3 regions of the Agromyces intestinalis genome follow, and region 1 is predicted to be linked to each of the others. Evidence: predicted binding sites of a transcription regulator. Region 1 holds the regulator's gene; each other region holds the start of a gene.
What was found. The regulator HspR, encoded in region 1, represses chaperone genes until heat shock. The targets are predictions, from matches to a motif close to AAGTTGAGTCNNNNNGACTCAACTT.
Positions count from the first base shown of each region.

Region 2: the regulator HspR is predicted to act here: its motif matches at 2,266-2,290, upstream of FLP10_RS11300 (Hsp20/alpha crystallin family protein).
Region 3: the regulator HspR is predicted to act here: its motif matches at 4,056-4,080, upstream of FLP10_RS04715 (ATP-dependent Clp protease ATP-binding subunit).

Region 1 is NZ_CP043505.1:2,100,965-2,107,750, reverse strand. Features, by position in the region: gene FLP10_RS09630 (class I SAM-dependent methyltransferase) at 1-750, opposite strand, end outside; gene FLP10_RS09625 (hypothetical protein) at 820-1,536, shown strand; gene FLP10_RS09620 (heat shock protein transcriptional repressor HspR) at 1,615-2,028, opposite strand; gene FLP10_RS09615 (DnaJ C-terminal domain-containing protein) at 2,032-3,024, opposite strand; gene FLP10_RS09610 (nucleotide exchange factor GrpE) at 3,151-3,792, opposite strand; gene dnaK (molecular chaperone DnaK) at 3,795-5,663, opposite strand; gene FLP10_RS09600 (GTP pyrophosphokinase) at 5,940-6,786, shown strand, end outside.
Region 2 is NZ_CP043505.1:2,472,082-2,478,867, reverse strand. Features, by position in the region: gene FLP10_RS11310 (DUF1697 domain-containing protein) at 1-60, opposite strand, end outside; gene FLP10_RS11305 (glycosyltransferase family 39 protein) at 123-1,673, shown strand; gene FLP10_RS11300 (Hsp20/alpha crystallin family protein) at 1,772-2,215, opposite strand; gene glsA (glutaminase A) at 2,357-3,574, shown strand; gene FLP10_RS11290 (MFS transporter) at 3,612-4,850, opposite strand; gene FLP10_RS11285 (NtaA/DmoA family FMN-dependent monooxygenase) at 4,847-6,181, opposite strand; gene FLP10_RS11280 (cysteine hydrolase family protein) at 6,178-6,786, opposite strand, start outside.
Region 3 is NZ_CP043505.1:1,011,702-1,018,487, reverse strand. Features, by position in the region: gene FLP10_RS04740 (nucleotidyltransferase domain-containing protein) at 1-388, opposite strand, end outside; gene FLP10_RS04735 (hypothetical protein) at 493-714, opposite strand; gene FLP10_RS04730 (restriction endonuclease subunit S) at 714-1,808, opposite strand; gene FLP10_RS04725 (type I restriction-modification system subunit M) at 1,805-3,328, opposite strand; gene FLP10_RS04720 (hypothetical protein) at 3,411-3,878, opposite strand; gene FLP10_RS04715 (ATP-dependent Clp protease ATP-binding subunit) at 4,096-6,750, shown strand.

The DNA of each region.
Region 1 (6,786 bases):
GTCGATCGCGCGTTCGGGCCGCTCGCCGCCGATCGCGACGGGCAGTTCGGCGATCAGGAAGCGGGTGCCGATGTCGACCGAGGTGCCGGCGAACGCGCCGCCGTGCGAGACGATGTCGATGTCGAGTTCGTCATCGTGCGCGCGGCGCGGCCACGCGGCATCCGGCCCTGTGATCGCGCCCATGCCGGCCGGATGCGGCTCGCGCACGACCAGCACCCGCGACTTCTGCCTGGCGTGACTCACGTCCACCCGCCCGAAGTGGCGCAGCAGCACGTGATTCATGGCCGGGCTCATGTGCTTCAGCCGCCCGCCCGCGACGACGACCACGTCGTCGTCCGCGTATTCGGCGATCAGCGCCGCGACCTCGTCGAGGGCATCGAGCGACCGCGGCAGCCGCAGCAGCACGACGCGGGCACCCTCGACGAGGGCGGCCTCGGCCGGTAGCACCCGCACTGCGTCGGCGAAACCGACCCGGCGCGCGTTCTCGGCGATCGCGCGCTCGCCGAGCAGGGCGTCCTGGTGCACTCGGATGCCACGCAACCCGTGCGCTGCGGCGGTGCCGAGGGCCAGCGCGCCGTGCGTGTCGCCGATCACCGCGACCCGGGCCCCCGCGGCGGTCGCGCCGAGGTCGGCGACGAGCGCATCGACGAACGGCCGGGCCTCATCGAGGATGAGCCGGTCGGCCGCGTCGGAGGCCTCGAGTCCGGGTGCGCTCACGTCGGGGCGCCTGCGGAGATCGCTGAGTTCCACCCGGGCAGGTTACCCGCACTCGGGGGTCACGGTGAGGGTTCAGCCGGTGTTTGCTACCCTCGGTCAGGCATGCGGGAAACACGCCGAAGCCAGCCGGGGGGCCGCCGCGTCGCGCCGAAGTCGGGCGCGACGCCCGTCGGACGTACCCGCACGGTGCGCCGATTCGGCGCTCTCCTGGCCACTTTCGCGGTCGGCGGGTTGCTCGCGACCCTCGCGATCGCACCCACCGCGCCGCCGCTTCTGGCCGATCCCGCCGTCGCCGCCTCATCGCTCACGCACGACCGCCTGCAGCGCGTCGCCGTCGACGCCGGGGGCGCGGTGCCCGGCGTCTCCGAGGACTCGTACGTCGCCTCGACCGGGCCCGAGACCCTCATCGAGGGGGGCACGAACCACGACTGGGCCAAACTCGTGCTCGTCGACGGCGGGTTCCCCGTGACCGAGGCGAACGTCACCGTCATTCTGCGGTGGATGCGCCAGGAGAACGGCGTCGACAACTGGTGGAACCGCAACAACCCGCTGAACAACGGCAACGGATCGGGCGGCGGATCGGGCCTCGGCAGCTACGACACCCTCGTCACCGGCGCGTACTACGCGGCCGACAGCCTGCGCCGCTACGCGTTCTACGACGCGATCGAGGCGGCGCTCGAGGTGGGAGACGACGCGGATGCCACGGCTCGCGCCATCTGGGCATCGCCGTGGGCCGGAAGCCACTACGGCAACGGCACGCACTGGTCGACCCGCCCCGTCGAGGCGATCGAGGCCCCGGCGAGCGCCTGGGGCCGCTGACGCCTGCGCGGCGCGTCGGTTGCGTCGGTCTCGATACGCGTTGCCGCTTCGCACTGGCGCTACTCGGCCGGCGACGGGCTACCGGTCGAGCGGCCGCCAGACGACGAGGGCATTCTCGCGGCGCACGCGCGTGCCGGCCTTGATGGTGACGATGTCGCCTGCCGAGCCCGCGGCGAACACGCGCCGGCCGGGGCGGTTCAGCATCTCATCGGCGAGCATCGCCTCGAGCTCGCGCACCCGGGTGCGCAGCGCCGACACCTCGTCCTCGAGGCCGAGCACGCGGCGGATGCCCTCGAGGCTGACGCCCTCGCTCGACAGCTGGGCGATCTCGCGCAGCTGCACGACATCGCGCATCGAGTAGCGGCGCGACTTGCCGGCGGTGCGGCTCGGCGAGACGAGCCCGAGCCGGTCGTACTGGCGCAGGGTCTGCGGATGCATGCCGGCGAGCTCGGCCGCGACGGAGATCACGAAGATCGGGCTCGTCTCGTCCATCGCCTACCCCTTGGCGCGCGCGATGAGGTCATCGCGGGGGTTCTCGTCGGGCAGCAGCGCTGCGAACTCGCGCAACCGCTCCTCGGCCTCCTTCGAGAGATGCGAGGGCACCGCCACCTGCACGACGGCGAGTAGGTCGCCCGTGCCCTTCTTCGTCGCGACGCCTCGGCCCTTCACGCGCAGCACCCGGCCGCTCGGGGTTCCCGGCGCGACCTTGAGCTTCACCGGGTCGCCGCCGAGCGTCGGCACCTGGATCGTCGCGCCCAACGCTGCCTCTTCGAAGGTCACCGGCACGGTGACTCGCAGGTTCAACCCGTCACGCTCGAACACGGGGTGCTTGCGCACGTTGACGGTGAGGATCATGTCGCCGTTCGCGCCGCCGTCGGGTGACGGGTGACCCTTGCCGCGCAGCCGGATCTTCTGCCCGTCGGCGACGCCGGCGGGGATGTTCACCGTCACGGGCTTGCCCTCGGCCGTCTGCAGGGTCACCTGGTCGCCCCGGGTCGCGGTGATGAAGTCGAGCGTGGTCGTGGCCGTGACATCCCGGCCCGGCGTCGGACCGCCGAAGCCGCGGTAGCCGCCCGTCGACTGCCCGAACCGGCCGCCGCCGAACAACCCGCCGAGCAGGTCGTCGTACTCGCCGCCCGCGCCCTGCTGGAACGTGAAGCGCTGGCCGCCGCCGCCCTGGCCGAACATGCCGCCGAAGACGTCCTCGAAGCCGCCGGCACCCTGCCCACCGGGGGCGGTGAAACGCGCGCCCGACCCCATCGCGCGGATCGCGTCGTACTCCTTGCGCTCCTCGGGGTCGGAGAGCACCGAGTTCGCCTCGCTGATCTCTTTGAACTTCGCCTCCGCCGCGGCATCGCCCGGGTTCTGGTCGGGGTGGTACTTGCGGGCGAGCTTGCGGTACGCCTTCTTGATGTCGGCGTCGCTCGCGTCCTTGGAGACGCCGAGCACCTGGTAGAAGTCCTTGTCGAACCAATCCTGACTGGCCACGGGCGCCTCCTCTCTCTGCTGTTCAGTCTGTCGTGCCGCCGAGTGTTTCCGTTCGCACCACTGGTTTCCGCTGGTACGGAAACGCTCGGCGCGAACGGAAACGCTCGGCGGCGGATGTGGCGTCCGTCAGGACGCCGGGGTGTGCACCACGACCTTCGCCGGGCGCAGCTGGACGCTGCCGAGCGTGTAGCCCGCCTCGACGACGTCGGCGACCGTGTCGGCGTCGACGTCGGGCGAGGGCTGCTGGAAGATCGCCTCGTGCCGCTGCGGGTCGAACACCTCGCCCACCTCGCCGAATCGCTCGAGCCCGAGCTTCTCGGTCGCGGCGCGCAGCTTGGCGGCGATCGTGACGAACGGGGTGTCGCCCTCGAGGTCGCCGTGCTTCTCGGCCCGGTCGAGATCGTCGAGCACGGGCAGCAGCACCGCGACCGCCGCACCGACCGCGCGCTCGCGCTCGAGCTCGCGGTTCTGCTCGGTGCGCCGACGGTAGTTGGCGTACTCGGCGGTGACCCGCTTGAGGTCGGCCAGGTGCTCGTCGGTCGGGTCCTGCACTTCGGCCTGCGCCGCGTTCAGGATGTCGTCGACGGTGAGCTCGCGCTCGTCGTCGCCGGCGTCGCCGTCCGCGGACCCGGGCTGAGCGGATGCCTCGTGCGAAACATCCGTCTCGCCCTGCCCCTCGGGCTGCCGAACCGCACCCGTCTCGGGGTCGATCCGCCGCTTGTCGCGGACGATCGGCTCCTCGTGGTTCCGGTCTTCCTCGGAAGCCATGGTTACTTCTTCTCGTCTTCGTCGTCGACGACCTCGGCGTCGACCACGTCCTCGTCGCTGGACTCGCCGCCCGCGGCACCGGTCGCCGAGGCATCCTCGCCGGCCGTGGCATCCGCCGCCTGGCCCTGCGCGTAGATCGCCTCGCCCAGCTTGGTCTGCGACTGCGAGAGCTTCTCGAAGGCGGTCTTCACCGCGTCGTCGTCGTCGCCCGCGAGCGCCGACTTCAGCGCGTCGACATCGCCCTGCACCTCGGTCTTCACGTCGGCGGGCAGCTTGTCGTCGTTGTCCTTGATCAGCTTCTCGACCGAGTAGGCGAGCTGCTCGGCGGAGTTGCGCTGCTCGGCGGACTCGCGGCGCTTCTTGTCTTCGGCGGCGTGCTCCTCGGCCTCGCGCACCATGCGGTCGATGTCGTCCTTCGGCAGCGACGAGCCGCCGGTGATCGTCATCGACTGCTCCTTGCCGGTGCCCTTGTCCTTTGCGGACACGTGCACGATGCCGTTCGCGTCGATGTCGAAGGTGACCTCGATCTGCGGGATGCCGCGCGGCGCCGGGGCGATGCCGGTGAGCTCGAAGGTGCCCAGCGGCTTGTTGTCGCGGGTGAACTCGCGCTCGCCCTGGAAGACCTGGATCGCGACCGACGGCTGGTTGTCGTCGGCGGTCGTGAAGGTCTCGCTGCGCTTGGTCGGGATGGCCGTGTTGCGCTCGATGAGCTTGGTCATGATGCCGCCCTTGGTCTCGATGCCGAGGCTCAGCGGGGTGACGTCGATGAGCAGCACGTCCTTGCGCTCGCCCTTCAGCACGCCGGCCTGCAGGGCGGCGCCGACGGCGACGACCTCATCGGGGTTGACGCCCTTGTTGGGCTCTTTGCCGGTCTCCTTCTTGATGAGGTCGGCGACGGCGGGCATGCGGGTCGATCCGCCGACGAGCACCACGTGGGCGATGTCGCTGATCTTCACGCCGGCCTCGCGCATGACGTCCTCGAAGGGCTTCTTCGTGCGGTCGAGCAGGTCGCTCGTCATGTTCTCGAACTGGGCGCGAGTGAGCGTCTCGTCGAGGTTGGCCGGGCCGTTCTCGGTGAGCGAGAGGTAGGGCAGCTGGATGCTGGTGCTGGTCGAGCTCGACAGCTCCTTCTTGGCCTGCTCGGCGGCCTCCTTCAGGCGCTGCAGGGCGATCTTGTCCTTCGAGACGTCGACGCCGGTCGACTCCTTGAAGCGCTTGATCAGGTGGTCGACGATGCGCTGATCCCAGTCGTCGCCGCCGAGGCGGTTGTCGCCCGAGGTGGCGCGCACCTGGATGGTCGAGAAGTCGTCGTCCTTGCCGACCTCGAGCAGGGACACGTCGAACGTGCCGCCGCCCAGGTCGAAGACGAGGATCAGCTCGTCCTCCTTGCCCTTGTCGAGGCCGTAGGCGAGCGCGGCCGCGGTGGGCTCGTTGATGATGCGCAGCACGTTCAGGCCCGCGATCTCGCCGGCCTCCTTCGTGGCCTGACGCTCGGCGTCGTTGAAGTACGCCGGCACGGTGATGACCGCGTCGGTGACGGTGTCGCCGAGGTACTGCTCGGCGTCGCGCTTGAGCTTCTGCAGGATGCGCGCCGAGATCTCCTGCGGGGTGTACTGCTTGCCGTCGATCTCCTGCGTCTTCCAGTCGGTGCCCATGTGGCGCTTGACCGACGAGATGGTGCGGTCGACGTTCGTGACGGCCTGGCGCTTGGCGGTCTCGCCGACGAGCACCTCGCCGTCCTTCGTGAACGCGACGACCGACGGGGTCGTGCGGAAGCCCTCGGCGTTCGCGATGACGACGGGCTCACCGCCCTCGAGGACGCTGACGACCGAGTTGGTCGTGCCGAGGTCGATTCCAACTGCACGTGACATGTGTGTTTCTCCTTCTCGCCCGGAAGGAACCGCACGGATGCCCCGTGCCGGACCCTTTCCGGACTGGTGGCCCGGCGGTGCCCGCCCGCGGCCGAAAGTCGGTGACGTCGAGACTTGAGTCTCAACGGCTCAAGTGTCACGCAGCGACTCGAACGTGTCAAGTCGAGATCGCGAAACTTGAGCGCATTTGACTCAACTCTCGGTGGGTGCACGGTATTCCACGGCGCTCGGGCTGCGGCACGGCCCGCGCGGGGCGACCCGCACTAGCCTTCCGGTGTGGACACGCGTGATTCGGAGGAGCGGCTGGTCGCGGCCGAGCTCGCCCGGTACGACCGCGAGCTTCGCCGGTACCGCGCGCTGCGCAGCCGCATCGAGGCCGACTTCGCTCGCCGCCTCGAGGCGGCGGGATTCAAGTACTTCCACGTCACTGCCCGGGTAAAGTCGCGCGAGTCCTTCGAGCGCAAGGTGCGTCGTGCGCCCGATCGCGAGGTGCGCGACATCCTCGGGGTCCGGGTGATCGCGCACTTCGAGGGCGACCTGCCCGCCATGGAGCAGGTCGTCCGCGAAGCCCTCATCGTCGACGACGACTCGTGGGTCGACAAGTCCGAGATGCTGCCGATCGACGCGTTCGGCTACCGCTCGGTGCAGTTCGTCGGCCGCATCCCCGAAGAGGGTCAGGAGCGCGTCGCCACCGGCGCGGTCAGGGCGGTCGGGTCGGATGGCACGACGGATGCCTCGGATGCTCCGCAGGTCGAGGTGCAGCTGCGCACCGCACTGAGCGACACCTGGTCGGAGCTCGAGCACGACCTGCGCTACAAGTCGGCGCGACAGCTCCCGCGCGAAGTCGACCGGCTCTTCGCGCTCTCGGCGGCGCTGCTCGAACAGGCCGACGACAACCTCGACCAGATCCGCCGGCAGGTCGAGGAGGCACGGGTCGCCCCGCCCTCGCGGGCCGACGGCGGCGGCGAGCGCGGGTACATCGGTCGGTTCATCCAGTACGACGGCGACTCGCGCACGCTCGACCAGCTCATCACGGCCGCGCTCGACGTGCCGTTCGGCGCCGTCACGGGCTCGGGCCGCGAGCTGCGCAGCGTCGTTCGCGCTGCCGGGTGGCACCGGTACG
Region 2 (6,786 bases), 370 kb from region 1:
ATTGCGGCCGCCGACGTTGATACCGCGCAGCAGCGCGACGAAGCGGGTCGATGCGGTCATGCGGCATGGCTAGCAGACCTCGACGGATGCCGCGACTCACGGGTGCCGCTAGGGTGAGCCGCATGTCGGAGGCCGGGGCGACCTCGCAGCCGCTCGCGGAGGCAGCAGCATCCGCCCCGCCCGAAGCGGGGTCGCACCTCGCCGCGCACCCCCCGCTCGCCCGTGGGCCGGTGTTCGCCGCGATGGCCGCGCTCGGGCTGCTGCTCGCGGCGACGAGCCAGTGGTACGGATTCCACCGCGACGAACTGTACTTCCGCATGCTCGAGCCGGCGTGGGGATACGTCGACCAGCCGCCGCTCACCCCGCTGCTCGCTCGCGCGATCACGTCGGTCGTGGACGAGCCGTGGGCGCTGCGCATCCCGGCGATCCTCGCCGCGATCTCGGCCGTGCTGCTCGTCGCGCTCGTCGCCCGCGAGGCGGGCGGCGGTCGGCGGGCACAGGCGCTGGCGGCATGGGCCGCGGCATCCGCCTCGTTCCCGATGGTCTTCGGCCATATCTTCCTGACCGCGTCGATCGACCTGGCGGCGTGGCTGCTCGTCGGATGGTTCGTGGTGCGCGCGCTGCTGCGCGACCCGCGCTGGTGGCTCGCGGTGGGCACGGTGACCGGGCTCGCGACGTTCAACAAGCTGCTCATCGTGCAGCTCGTCGCCGCAATCGGCCTCGGCATCCTGGCGTTGGGGCCGTGGAAGACGCTGCGCTCGCCGTGGCTCTGGGGCGGGGTCGCGCTCGCCGTCGTGCTCGCCGCGCCGAACCTCGTCTACCAGGTCGCGAACGACCTGCCGCAGTTGCGTATGGGCGCCGCGCTCGCCGACGACACCGACGCCGCGAGCCGCGTGCTCACACTGCCGCTCCTGCTGCTGCTCGTCGGCCCCCCGCTGGTGCCGATCTGGGTCGCCGGGCTCGTGGCGCTGTTCCGCCGACCCGCATGGCGGCCCATCCGGTGCCTGGCCGTCGCGTTCGCGGTCGTCGTGCTCGCCACGATCATCGGCGGCGCGCAGGCGTACTACCCGCTCGGCATCGTCGAGGTGCTGCTCGGGCTCGGCGCCGTGCCGACCGCCGAGTGGATGCGCGCCACGTGGCGCCGAGTGCTGGTGTGGTCGGCGGTGGCGCTCAACGCGATCGTCTCGGCGCTCATCGCGCTGCCGCTGCTGCCGCTCGCCTGGGTGGGCGCGAGCCCGTTCGCGTCCGCGAACCAGACGGTGGGCGATTCGATCGGATGGCCCGTGTACGTCGAGCAGGTCGCCGCGGTCGTCCATGAGGGAAGCGACCCGGATGGCTCGGGGCCTGCGCCGATCGTGATCACCTCGAACTACGGCGAGGCCGGTGCGCTCGCCCGGTTCGGTGCCGACGTCGGGCTCGACCCGGGGGCGGTGTTCAGCGGGCACAATGCGCTCTGGTTCCAGGCGGGGCCACCCGAGTCGGCGCGCGACGTGGTGTTCGTCGGACGGATCTCGCCGCGCCTCGCCGCGGACTTCGACGAGTGCACGACCGAGGCGACGCTCGACAACGGCCTCGACGTCGACAACGAAGAGCAGGGGCTGCCGGTGATCCGCTGCGTCGGTCGCACCACCCCGTGGAACGAGCTGTGGCCGCGACTCGCGCACCTCAGCTAGCGCAGTGATCGCGTGGTCGGCCGCTTCGGCGCACCGGGTCACCGGCAGACGCGACGAGGGCGGATGCCTCGCAGCATCCGCCCTCGTGTCGGAACGCGCTACTCGCCCGCGGCGACCTCGCGCGGCGCGGACTCGGGCGTCGACGCCCGCACCTCGACCTTGCGGGGCTTGGCCCGCTCGGAGACGGGGATGATGACGCTCAGCACGCCGTTGTCGTAGTGCGCGCTGATCGCGGCGGTGTCGATGCCGTCGCCGACGGTGAGCTGGCGCAGGAACGACCCGCTCGGGCGCTCGTGCGCGAGCCACTGCACGCCCTCGCTGTCGCTGTCGCGCAGCGTGCGCTCGGCGCGGATCGTCAGCAGCTGGCCGTCGATGTCGATGTCGATCGAGCCCGGGTCGACGCCCGGCAGGTCGGCGCTCAGCACGTAGTGGTCGCCGTCGCGGTGCAGGTCGATCGGCATCATGCGCGGCCCCTGCCGCGAGTCGAGCATGCTCGCGGCGAGACGGTCGAGGTCGCGGAACGGGTCCCAGGTGACAGGCATGGATTCCTCCTCGGTGTGGGTCGGTCGCGGCTGCGCGACCGAAGGTTCAAGACTTGAGCGGGATCGACTCAAGTATGGTCAGATTAGCACTCTCGACCCGAGAGTGCCAACGCTCGGCGTACCGCTGACTAGGCTGACCGCATGGCCGTCGACCTGCGCGACCCGCTCCGCTCCGTGCTCGGCTCGATCCTCGACGAGGTGCGCGACCGCACCGACGGCGAGGTCGCGAGCTACATCCCCGAGCTCGCGAAGGCCGACCCCCGGGCACTCGGCATCGCACTCGCCAGCACGCATGGCGTCGTGCACGAGGCGGGCGACAGCGCGGTCGAGTTCACGATCCAGTCGGTCTCGAAGCCGTTCGTGTTCGCACTCGCCCTCGACGCGCTCGGACTCGAGGAGGTCACCCGGCACGTCGGCCTCGAACCGAGCGGCGAGCCGTTCAACGCCATCAGCCTCGACGAGGCATCCGGTCGCCCGTTGAACCCCATGATCAACGCGGGCGCCATCGTCACGTCGTCGCTGATCCCCGGCGACACCGCCGACGAGAAGTTCGCGCGCATCCGGGCCGGGCTGCAGGCGTTCGCCGGGCGCGAACTCGACGTCGACGAGGCCGTGTTCGCCTCCGAGGCGGCGACGGGCGACCGCAACCGCGCCCTCGCCTACCTCACCCGTTCGGCCGGCACGCTCGCCTCGACCGCCGAGATCGCCACGACGGCGTACTTCCGCCAGTGCTCGCTCACGGTCACCGCGCGCGACCTCGCGATCATGGCCGCAACGCTCGCGACCGGCGGCGTCAACCCGGTCACCGGCGAACGGGTGGTCGGCGAGGACGCCGCACGCTGGACGACGGCGGTCATGACCAGCTGCGGCATGTACGACGCGTCGGGCGACTGGTTGGTGCGGGTGGGGCTCCCGGCCAAGAGCGGCGTGGGCGGCGGCATCGTCGCCCTGCAGCCGGGCCAGTTCGGCATCGGCACCTTCAGCCCGCCGCTCGACGCACGCGGCAACAGCGTGCGCGGCGTCGCGATGCTCGAGGCCCTCTCGAGCCAGTCGGGGCTGCACCTGCTGCGCCATCGCGGCGACCCGCTGTCGCCCATCGCCTCGCTCGCGCACGAGGGCGACGATCTGGTCGCCGTGCTGCGGGGCGAGATCGCCTTCGCGGGCGCCGAGGAGCTGCTGACGCGTCTCGCTCCGCTCGTCGGCGAGCAGGGATGCCTCGTGCTCGACTTCACCGCCGTCACCCGGGTCGCGCGGGGCGCGGCCGGCGTGCTGCGCGCCCTGCCCGAACTCGCCGGAACCGACACCGACGGGCGGCCGCGCATCGTGCTGCGCGACCCCGAAGGGGTGCTCGAGGGCTGAGCACGCGGCGGCACGCCGGCTGTCGCGCGGATGCCCCTCACGTCGCCGCGGGCACGGATGCCGCGGGCCCCTGCCGCAGCACGACGACGCCGAACCATCCGATCAGCGCCGCGAGCACGGCAGCGACCACGCCGAGCGCGATCGACACGTCGAAGCGCTCGGCGAGCCAGAAGGCGGCGAGCGGTCCGGCGGCGGCACCGACATCGCCCGCGGTGCGCGTGACGCCCACCACGAATCCCGAACGGGTTCCGGGGAACGCCTCGGCGGTGACGACGCCCGGCACCACGTTCGCGACGCTCGTCGCCACGGCGTAGCCCACGATCGCGGCCGTGAACCCGATCGGCTCGGCCGCCAATCCGAACGCGACGACGGCGAGCGCCGCACCGATGCCGCTCACCGCGATGACCGCGGTACGCGCGCCGCGGTCGACCGCCCGACCGACGAAGGGCAGCGCGACCATGCTGAGCACGGTGCCGGCGCCGAGCGCCAGTCCGAGTCCGAGCGGGTCGAGCCCGCCCTGTTCGTAGGCGAGCACGGGCACGAGCCCCTGTTCGATGCCGAATCGCGCGAAGAACAGTGCGAACGAGACGGCCGCGAGCGCCACGACGAGGGCGAGATCTGCGGTCCGATCGCCCCGCGGGACGGGCGGTCGGCCGGCCGGGGCCGAGGCGCGTTCGAACGACGACCAGTAGGCGCGGGCCGGCCGGATCACGTCGATGATCGTCACGAGCAGCACCGGCACCGCGGCCGCGGCGAACGCGGCAGCGACGCCGGCGAACGCGACGACCGCGCCGCCCAGCGTCGCTCCGACCGCGGCCGCGCTCATCTGCACGACGGTGGCCACGGCGACCACACGGCCGCGGCGGGCCGAGGGCGCACCCGCGAGCAGCACCGAGAAGCCGACCGTCACCGCGGCACCGCCGAGCACGCCCGCGACGAGCCGCGCGACCACGAGCAGGGCCGGGTCCGTGACCAATCCGGTCGCGGCGGTGACCGCGGTGAGCAGCAGGCAGGTCGCGAGCATGAGCGCCCGCGGAGGGACGCCCCGCAGCGCCAGCCCGGCGGGGATGTTGACGAGCACCCGGCCGATCGCGAACGCCGCGATCACCGGCCCGAGCACCGCGGTCGGCAGTTGCTGGTCGGCCACCATGATCGGCAGCACGGGGACGACCGCGCCCCAGGTCATCTGCGCGGTGGCGATGAAGGCGCAGATGAGCAGGGTCGGCGCCCAGCCGGGGGCTTCCGCGGTGCGGGTGGACGGAGTCGTGCGTGTCACGCCGCGAGGTTCTCGCGGAGGGTTCGCGCCGGGTAGGCAGGAGCGAGCGCACCGCGGCGGCGCAGCTCGGGTGCGAGCAGCTCGCCGATGTCGTCGAGACCCGACGGGGTCGGCAACGGCGTCGAGAACATGTATCCGCCGCGCGAGCCGGTCGCCGCGAAGTTCTCCTCGAGCAGGTCGGCGATGCGGCCGGGTGCCCCGCAGAGGGTGTGGTCGAGCCCGGTGGCGCTGCGCCATCCGTGTTCGAAGAACTCGGCGCGAGACATCCGGTGATCCTGTCCGTACTCGTCCACCAGCGCGCCGACGAGCCCGCCCGGGCTCGCGTGTGCGGCGACGATCCGCTCCGACAGGTCGCCGAGCCGGAACGTCGGCGGCAGCTCCGAGAAGTCGAAGCCGGCATTGTGCGAGAGGTAGGCGCCCACCGCGTCCTCGCTCCAGAACTCGAGCACCTCGGCCTTGCGCGCCTCGGCCTCGGCCTCGGTGCGTCCGACGATGACCTGCGTCGCCCAGAGAATGCCGACCCCCGACGGGTCGCGCCCCTCGGCGGTCAGCGCCTCGTCGAGCATCCGCCGATGGCGCTGCTGGCCCGCCACGGAGCCGCCGAAGCCGAAGATGAGGTCGGCGAACTTCGCCGACGTCGCGATGCCGCGAGGCGAGTTGCCCGCCTGCACGAGCACCGGATGCCGTTGCGGACTCGGCATGCTCGAGAGCGGCCCCTTGACCCGGAAGTACGCTCCCGCGTGATCGATCGGGCTGATGAGCTCGGGGTCGGCGAAGCGCCCGGTCTCGCGGTCCATCACGATCGCCTCGGGGGGCACCGAGTCCCAGAGCGCCTTGCAGACGTCGATGAACTCCTCCATGCGCTCGTAGCGGCGATCGTGCTCGAGCAGTTCGTCGAATCCGTAGTTGGCAGCGTCGGCGAGCCGCGTCGAGGCGACGACGTTGAACGCGATGCGCCCACCGGACACGTGATCGAGCGAGTTCAGCAGTCGCGCCACATAGAACGGATGCATGAACGTCGAGGAATACGTGAGGCCGAACCCGATGCGCTCGGTGACCGCGGCCATCGCGGCGATGAAGGGGCTCATGTCCTGGCGAGGCCACTGCACCCCCCACTCGACGGCGGGCGCGATCGACCCGCGCCAGGTGTCGGGGATGCCGCTGCCGTCGCCGAAGAACAGCAGATCGATGCCGGCGCGCTCGGCGCTGATCGCGAGCTCCTGGAACATGCGCACGTCGGGAAACGTGCGACCGACCCAGGATCCGGGCCGCGCCCACCGGCCCTCGGTGTGGGTGAACGAGAGGTCGTAGGCCAGGTGCATGCCGCTCATCGCACGGCCTCCCATCGTTCGCGCACTTCGTCGACCGTGGCGAGCACGCCGACGTTCAGCGCCAGCTGCTCGAGGGCGTGCGCGTGCAGGTCCACGTCGTACGCGGCGGTCGCATCGGTCGCGACGACGACCGGCCAACCGAGCTGGATCGCGTCGGTCGCGGTGGCGGCGACGCAGCACTCGGTCGTGAGGCCCGCGACGGTCACCCAGCGGACGCCGGATGCCTCGAGTCGAGCGCCGAGGTCGGTGCCGAGGAACCCGCTGTACCCGCGCTTGACGATGCGCGCTTCGCCCTCGCTCGGGCGAAGCCGATACCACTCCGCGCCGGGCGTGCCGATCACGCAGGGCTCGTCGGCCGAGAGCGGCGCATCGAGGTCGCCGGCGCGGAGCCACGCGCTCGCCCGCCATGGCGAGCCGGGATCGGTGCCGAGTTCGACCCAGAACACCGGCACGCCGGCTGCACGCGCGGTATCGACGAGACGCGCCGATGCGTCGACGGCCGCCGCGACGGACCGCCCTGCGGCATCGTCGAGTTCGTAGGGCGCGAGGAACTCGGGGTCGCCGAACGATCGCTGCACGTCGACGACGAGCAGCGCGGCGCCGTC
Region 3 (6,786 bases), 1.1 Mb from region 1:
GGTCGATGTCGCTCTCGGGGGTCATGTCGTCGCGGCTCGCTGAGCCGAAGAGGGCTGCGAACATCGGCGCGTAGGTGAAGTCGGTGCGGATCTGGGTCGCGACGCGCTCGAGGAACCTGCTCTTGGCCGACACGATCTCGCCGATCGCGGGCGCGAGGATGTGGTCGGCGTTGAAGCGGTAGAGCGACTTCGCCCCGACGTGCGATTCGAGCACTGTGCCCTGGGACACCAGTCGGCGGAGCGAGAGTTTGACACCGGTGTACGACTTTCCGGTGAGGCGGGCCAATTGGGCAACGTCCATCTGCGCGTCGCCCGCGCGGGTGAGCGCCGCGAGTACGTCGCCCTCGACGCCGCCCGAGATCGCGCCGAGCGGGTGTTGAAGCTGCATGCGGCCCCTCCTTCATCACTGAATATAGTGATTAATTGCTGAATACAGCAATCAATTGTTGGATTCAGTGACCGACGGGGGATGTCTCGTGGTGGCGCTGTGGCTCAGAATCCGCGAGGGTTGCGGCGGGCGAGCAGGTACCCGCGACGGGAACACAGAGCCGTCCAGGCTGCTTCGTTCACGCGGCTGAAGTTGCGGCCTCGCACGCGGCAGATGTGCTGCCACGCGTCGCGACTCACGAGATCTTCGGAGCTGACCGAGCCCGTGTTGATCGCACGGATGATCGCCGCGTCGGAGTTGCCCGAGGACTTGCCGAAGCCGAACATCAGAGCTCGCCTCGGAAGGCTCGGTGCTGGAGGGAGGCGAAGAGGGTGTCGAGGTGGTTCGCTGATACCGTGAGGCTTCGGCGCGCGGTCTCGCTCCGTGAAATCACGGTGCGAAACTCGTCCAACCGCCGGGCGGTCGGCATGGGCACTCGCAGGTTTGCGATGCTTCCCAGACTCAAGTTGGAGATGGTTGCAGTTACGGCAGAACCGTTCATCGCGGTCTGACCACGCCGAGAGTTCAACCAAGCGGCGAGCCACGCTGGATCCAGATGGTCGGTGAGTCGGACGATCGCCACAGCTTGGTTGCAGTTCATCTCTGGATCCGAGTTGCGTACGAGGGCAGCGCGGCCGACGGTTCCAGCAATGGAGATCAATACGTCGCCCGGTCGGATCTTCGAGCGGCCCAACGCATCATGTGTTCGGTGGTCGATGAACTTCGCATCGACCGTAGTGTCAACCCTCCCTCGTACGAGGTTCTGAACTCGCACGAGCGGAATACCGCTCTCACTAAACGCGAAGCCGAGTGTCGTGGGCGTCGCGCCCTTCGTAATCAGCTCAGCCAGGTCCCCGAGTCGTCGCGTCTCGGAGACTTGATCAAGCAGATTGTCGATGAGCTGGCTGTTCAGCGCCTCGACGGCCGCAATCGAAGTCCGCCGCCGCGACAGGAGCGCGTCAGCCTGGTCGAGGATGGCGACGATGCGGCGTTGTTCGGGGAGGGGTGGGAGGGGGATGGCCAGTCGATAGACGTCATCGCGGTTGAGGCCCGGGATTGCCGCGGACTTGTTCATCTCGCCGAGCCGCAGGCTCTTCAGCGTCCAATAGAGCCATTTCAGATCGGCTTGAGATGACGACTCATCAATGTAGTACGCGGTGTCAATTGCCCACGACGAGGCCTCCGTGTACCAGATCGATCCGATGGAGCCCTTGCGTCCGACGATGATCGACTTGCCGTCGACGAGGGCGCTGTCGTGGGAGCCGACAACGCCGCCGGAACCGAACACCTGAACTTTCCCGGGTTGACGGGCGTCCGCTTTGAGTGCCTTCCCATAGTTGAGTCGTGCGATGTCGCCAACTCGCACAGTCGGCCAACTCACGCGACGCCCTCCGCTTCGACAGGGTCCGCGAGCATGGTTCGAAGATTCCGGAGCCCATCCGCGATCTCGACCTCGAGTGCATCCAACTCATCGAGGATCTCCTCGGGGGAGCGGTGCTCGACCTCCTCGTGCTCGACCTCCTTGTAGCGGTTGATCGAGAGGTCGTAGCCGTTCGCGACGATCTCGTCTTTCGGCACGAGGAAGGACTGCGCGGTGCGGGGGCGTGCGTGCTCGTCGTTGCCTGGTTTCGACAGGCTCAACCAGCGATTCAGCACGTCGGGGAGGTCGTTCGCCTCGATCGGGGTGCGCTTGTCGTCGAGGGTGAAGCCGTCGGCGCGCACGTCGTAGAACCAGACCTCGTCGGTTCCGCCCGACGAGGTCTTCGTGAAGAAGAGGATCGCCGTCGAGACGCCGGTGTAGGGCTTGAATGTTCCGCTGGGAAGCTTCACGACGGCGTCGAGCTTGTGGTCCTCGACGAGCATCTTGCGCAGCGACTTGTGCGCGTTCGACGATCCGAAGAGCACCCCGTCGGGCACGATGACTGCGGCGCGCCCGCCGTTCTTCAGGAGCTTGATCATGAGCGCGAGGAAGAGCAGTTCGGTCTTCTTCGTCTTCACGACCTGCAGCAGATCTTTCGCGACGGTCTCGGAGTCGAGGCTTCCGGCGAACGGCGGGTTGGCCAGCACGAGCGAGTAGTCGGCGCTCGCCGGATGCCCCTCGGCGAGCGAGTCGCCGCGCTCGATCACGGGCTCTTCGACGCCGTGGAGCAGCATGTTCATGCTCGCGATGCGGGCCATGGAGGCATCCGAATCGAAGCCCGTGAACGCCTTGGTGTTGAAGAACGCGCGCACCGAGGCATCCGTCTCGACCTCGGGGTGGTGCTCGCGCAAGTACTCGACCGCCGAGATCAAGAAGCCCGCGGTGCCCACCGCGGGGTCGATGATACGGTCTTCGGGCGTCGGCGCCGCCATGTCGACCATGAGCTTGATGATGTGCCGGCTCGTGCGGAACTGGCCGTTCTGCCCACTCTGCGAGAGCTTCGCGAGCATGTATTCGTAGATGTCGCCCTTGGTGTCGCGGTCATCCATCGGGATGTCACGGAGCAGGTCGACGACCTTCGCGAGCAGCGCGGGCGTGGGGATCGTGAAGCGCGCGTCCTTCATGTTGCGCGCGTAGCTCGACCCGTCGCCGCCGAGGCGGCGGAGGAACGGGAAGACATGCTCGTCGACGATCTCGAACATCTCTTGCGGCGAGCGGTTGGTGAAGACCGACCAGCGCAGGTCGTCGAACGGGCGGGCGACTCGGCCCGTCTCGTCGAGCCCTTCAGGGAAGATGCGGCGCTGCATCGGCTCGCCCGTGCGGTTCGCGCGGCGCTCTTCGCGCGTGTGCAACTCATCGAGCCGGCGGATGAACAGCAGGTACGTGATCTGCTCGATCACCTCGACCGGGTTGGCGATGCCGCCCGACCAGAAGGCGTCCCAGACGCGATCGACTTTGCTGCGGAGTTCGCCGGTGACCAAGATGTGGTGCCTTTCGGAGGGGTGCTTGAAGCAGCGTAGTGCGGCCCGGTTCTCGACGGGAGCCGGGCCGCTGGCCGCGGTGCTACTGACGCTTGAGCTCGACCGTTGTCGTGACTCCGAGCGCGGTCACCTCGTAGCGGATGGTGTCGTTGTCGAACGAAAAGGTCTTCGTCGGGTCGCTCGAGGCGAGCAGCGCGCCCGAGGTCTTCTCGGTGTCGTTCTGCGAGTCCCACGAGAACGGTCCGGATACGGTCGGAGTCTCGAACGTGCCCGACCAGTAGAGCGCCTTCGTGTTTCCGCCGTCGCTCACCCAGAAGACCTCGATCGTGTCGGCGGTGATCGTCGCCGATTGGAAGCTCTCCTCGGATTTCTTGTTCGACTGCACCCACTCGCCGACCAGGTCGGCGGGCTGTGCGGGAGCCTCGTTCTCGGTGGCTCCCGTGCTCGTCCCATCGGTGCCGGCGGCGGTCGTCGCGCACCCCGCGAGTCCTGTGCCGAGCAGGGCGATCAGCGCGATCTGGGCGATTCCGGGGGTGACGCGTCGAGTCATTTCTTCTCCGTGTGCGATCGGTCTTCCGGGGGTTGGCATTCCTGACAGCGCGACCGACGCTATCTCTGGGCGCCGACATCGACCGAGTCGAAGGGGGCGGAGTGACCTGTTCTGGGGGCGCCGAGCGAGTCGATCATGGTTCGACGCAGCGGGAATACCCCCGCGCCCTCCGTGTTAAACCTGAGCGTACCCAACTCAAGTTCCCAAGGAGAACCAGGTGCCCGAAGACTTCAACGAGGCCGGCTCGAGCTCGTTCGACGAGTTTCTTGCCCGGTACCTTGCGGGTGAGCAGGCCAGGCAGGCTCGGTCGATCGACCTCAGCCGGTTCCTGACTGCGCGCACGCAGAGCATCCTGCAGCGTGCCGGACGGTTCGCACTCGAACGCGGCCAGACCGACCTCGACGCACTGCACATCCTGCGCGTGATCGTCGAGGACGAGGCGGTCAAGCAGGCGATCCAGCGCGTCGGGGCGAGCCCCGAGCGCATCATCACGGCGACCGAGCAGCGACTGCCCGCTGCCCTCGATCTCGACAAGCTCGATCAGCGGGACGCGATGAACGCGGCGACCATCACGCCGAGTGCGTCCCGTGCGCTGTTCCACAGCTACCAGGTCGCGCGCTCGAGCGGCTCGACCTACATCGACCCCGAGCACCTGTTCTTCGCGCTCGTGCTCGGTCAGGATGCCCCGGCCGGCCAGGTGCTCGCACGCGCGGGCGTGACGGCCGAGGCGCTGACGCAGCAGGTGCGCGAGACGATCCACGCGGGCGAGCCCGGCATCGACGAGTTCGACGCCGCCGCGGGCAACGCCGGCTCCGAGGCATCCGCGACCCCCATGCTCGACAAGTTCGGCACCGACCTCACCGAGATGGCCCGCGAGGGCGACCTCGACCCGGTCATCGGCCGCGTCGACGAGATCGAGCAGACGATCGAGATCCTTTCCCGCCGCACCAAGAACAACCCGGTGCTGGTCGGTGAGGCGGGCGTTGGCAAGACCGCGATCGTCGAGGGCCTCGCCCGCGCGATCGTCGAAGAGAGCGTGCCCGAGGCGCTGCTGGGCAAGCGCGTCATCTCGCTCGACCTGCCCGGCATGCTCGCCGGCACCCGGTACCGCGGCGACTTCGAAGAGCGGCTCACGAAGACCATGGAGGAGATCGCCGCGAACAAGGGCGAGTTCATCGTCTTCATCGACGAGATCCACACGGTCGTCGGCGCTGGCGGCTCGGGCGACGGCGGCACCGACGCGGGCAACATCCTGAAGCCGCGTCTCGCACGCGGCGACCTGCACCTCGTCGGCGCTACGACCCTCAACGAGTACCGCAAGATCGAGAAGGACCCAGCCCTCGAGCGCCGCTTCCAGCCGGTGCGCGTCGGCGAGCCCAGCATCGAGGACGCGGTGCTGATCCTGCAGGGGCTCAAGCCCGCCTACGAGCAGCACCACGGCGTCGAGTACACGGATGCCGCGATCCGCGCCGCGGTCGAACTCAGCGACCGCTACCTCAGCGACCGCGTGCTGCCCGACAAGGCGATCGACCTGATCGACCAGGCCGGCGCGCGACTGCGCCTCAAGCTGGGCGTGAAGGTCGACGTGAGCGAGCTGATCGCCCGTCTGGCGACCCTCGAGGCCGACAAGAACGCTGCGGTCACGGCCGAGCACTACGAGGAGGCGTCTCGGATTCGCGATGAGATCTCGAAGGTGCAGGATCGGCTGGATGCCGCGACCTCCGCTGGTCGAGTAGCGACGACGGAGCGTATCGAGACCCCGTCACCGGGTCTCGATACGGTCGCTGGCGCTCCCTACTCGACCAGCGACAACACGATCGACGAAGCTGAGATCGCCGCGGTGATCTCGCGCGCCACCGGCATCCCGGTGAACCGCCTCACCGAGACCGAGCGCGAGCGCCTGGCCGACCTCGAGGGCGAACTCCACGCCCGCGTGATCGGGCAGGACGACGCGGTGACCGCGGTCGCCAAGGCCGTGCGGCGCAATCGCACGGGCATGGGCGACGCCAAGCGCCCGGTGGGTTCGTTCCTCTTCCTCGGCCCGACCGGGGTCGGCAAGACCGAGCTCGCGAGGGCACTCGCCGACCAGCTGTTCGACGACGAGGGCGCGATCATCCGCTTCGATATGAGCGAGTTCGGCGAGCGTCACACCGTGTCGCGCCTGGTCGGTGCACCTCCCGGGTACGTCGGCTACGACGAGGCCGGACAGCTCACCGAGCGCGTGCGGCGCAACCCGTACTCGATCGTGCTGTTCGACGAGATCGAGAAGGCCCACCCCGACGTCTTCAACCTGCTGCTGCAGGTGCTCGACGACGGACGCCTCACCGACGGCCAGGGCCGCACGGTCGACTTCCGCAACACCGTGGTGGTCATGACCAGCAACCTCGGCAGCGAGTTCCTCGCCAGTAGGTCGGGCGCGCTCGGCTTCGTCGCCGGCACGGATGCCTCGGGCTTCTCGTCGGCAGACGATGTCAAGGCTCGCGTCATGGGCAAGGTGCGCGAGGCCATGCGCCCCGAGTTCCTGAACCGCATCGACGAGATCGTGCTGTTCCAGAAGCTCACGCAGCCCGAGATCGCGCAGATCGTGCGCCTCATGCTCGGCGCCACCGAGCGGCGCCTCGCGGCCCGCGAGGTCGCCATCGAGGTCACGGATGCCGCGGTCGAGTGGCTCGGCGCCCACGGTTACGAGCCCGAGTACGGCGCCCGTCCGCTGCGCCGCCTGATCCAGCGCGAGGTCGACGATCGCATCGCCGACCTGTTCGTCTCGGGCGACCTGGGCGACGGCGAGGCGGTGAAGGTGGATGCCTCGGGCGAGGCGCTCACCGTGGCATCCGTGCCGCGCGCCGTGCTCGACCGGCCCGTCGCGGCGTAGGCGCACCGCTTACCCGCACCCCGCGCGAACGCCCGG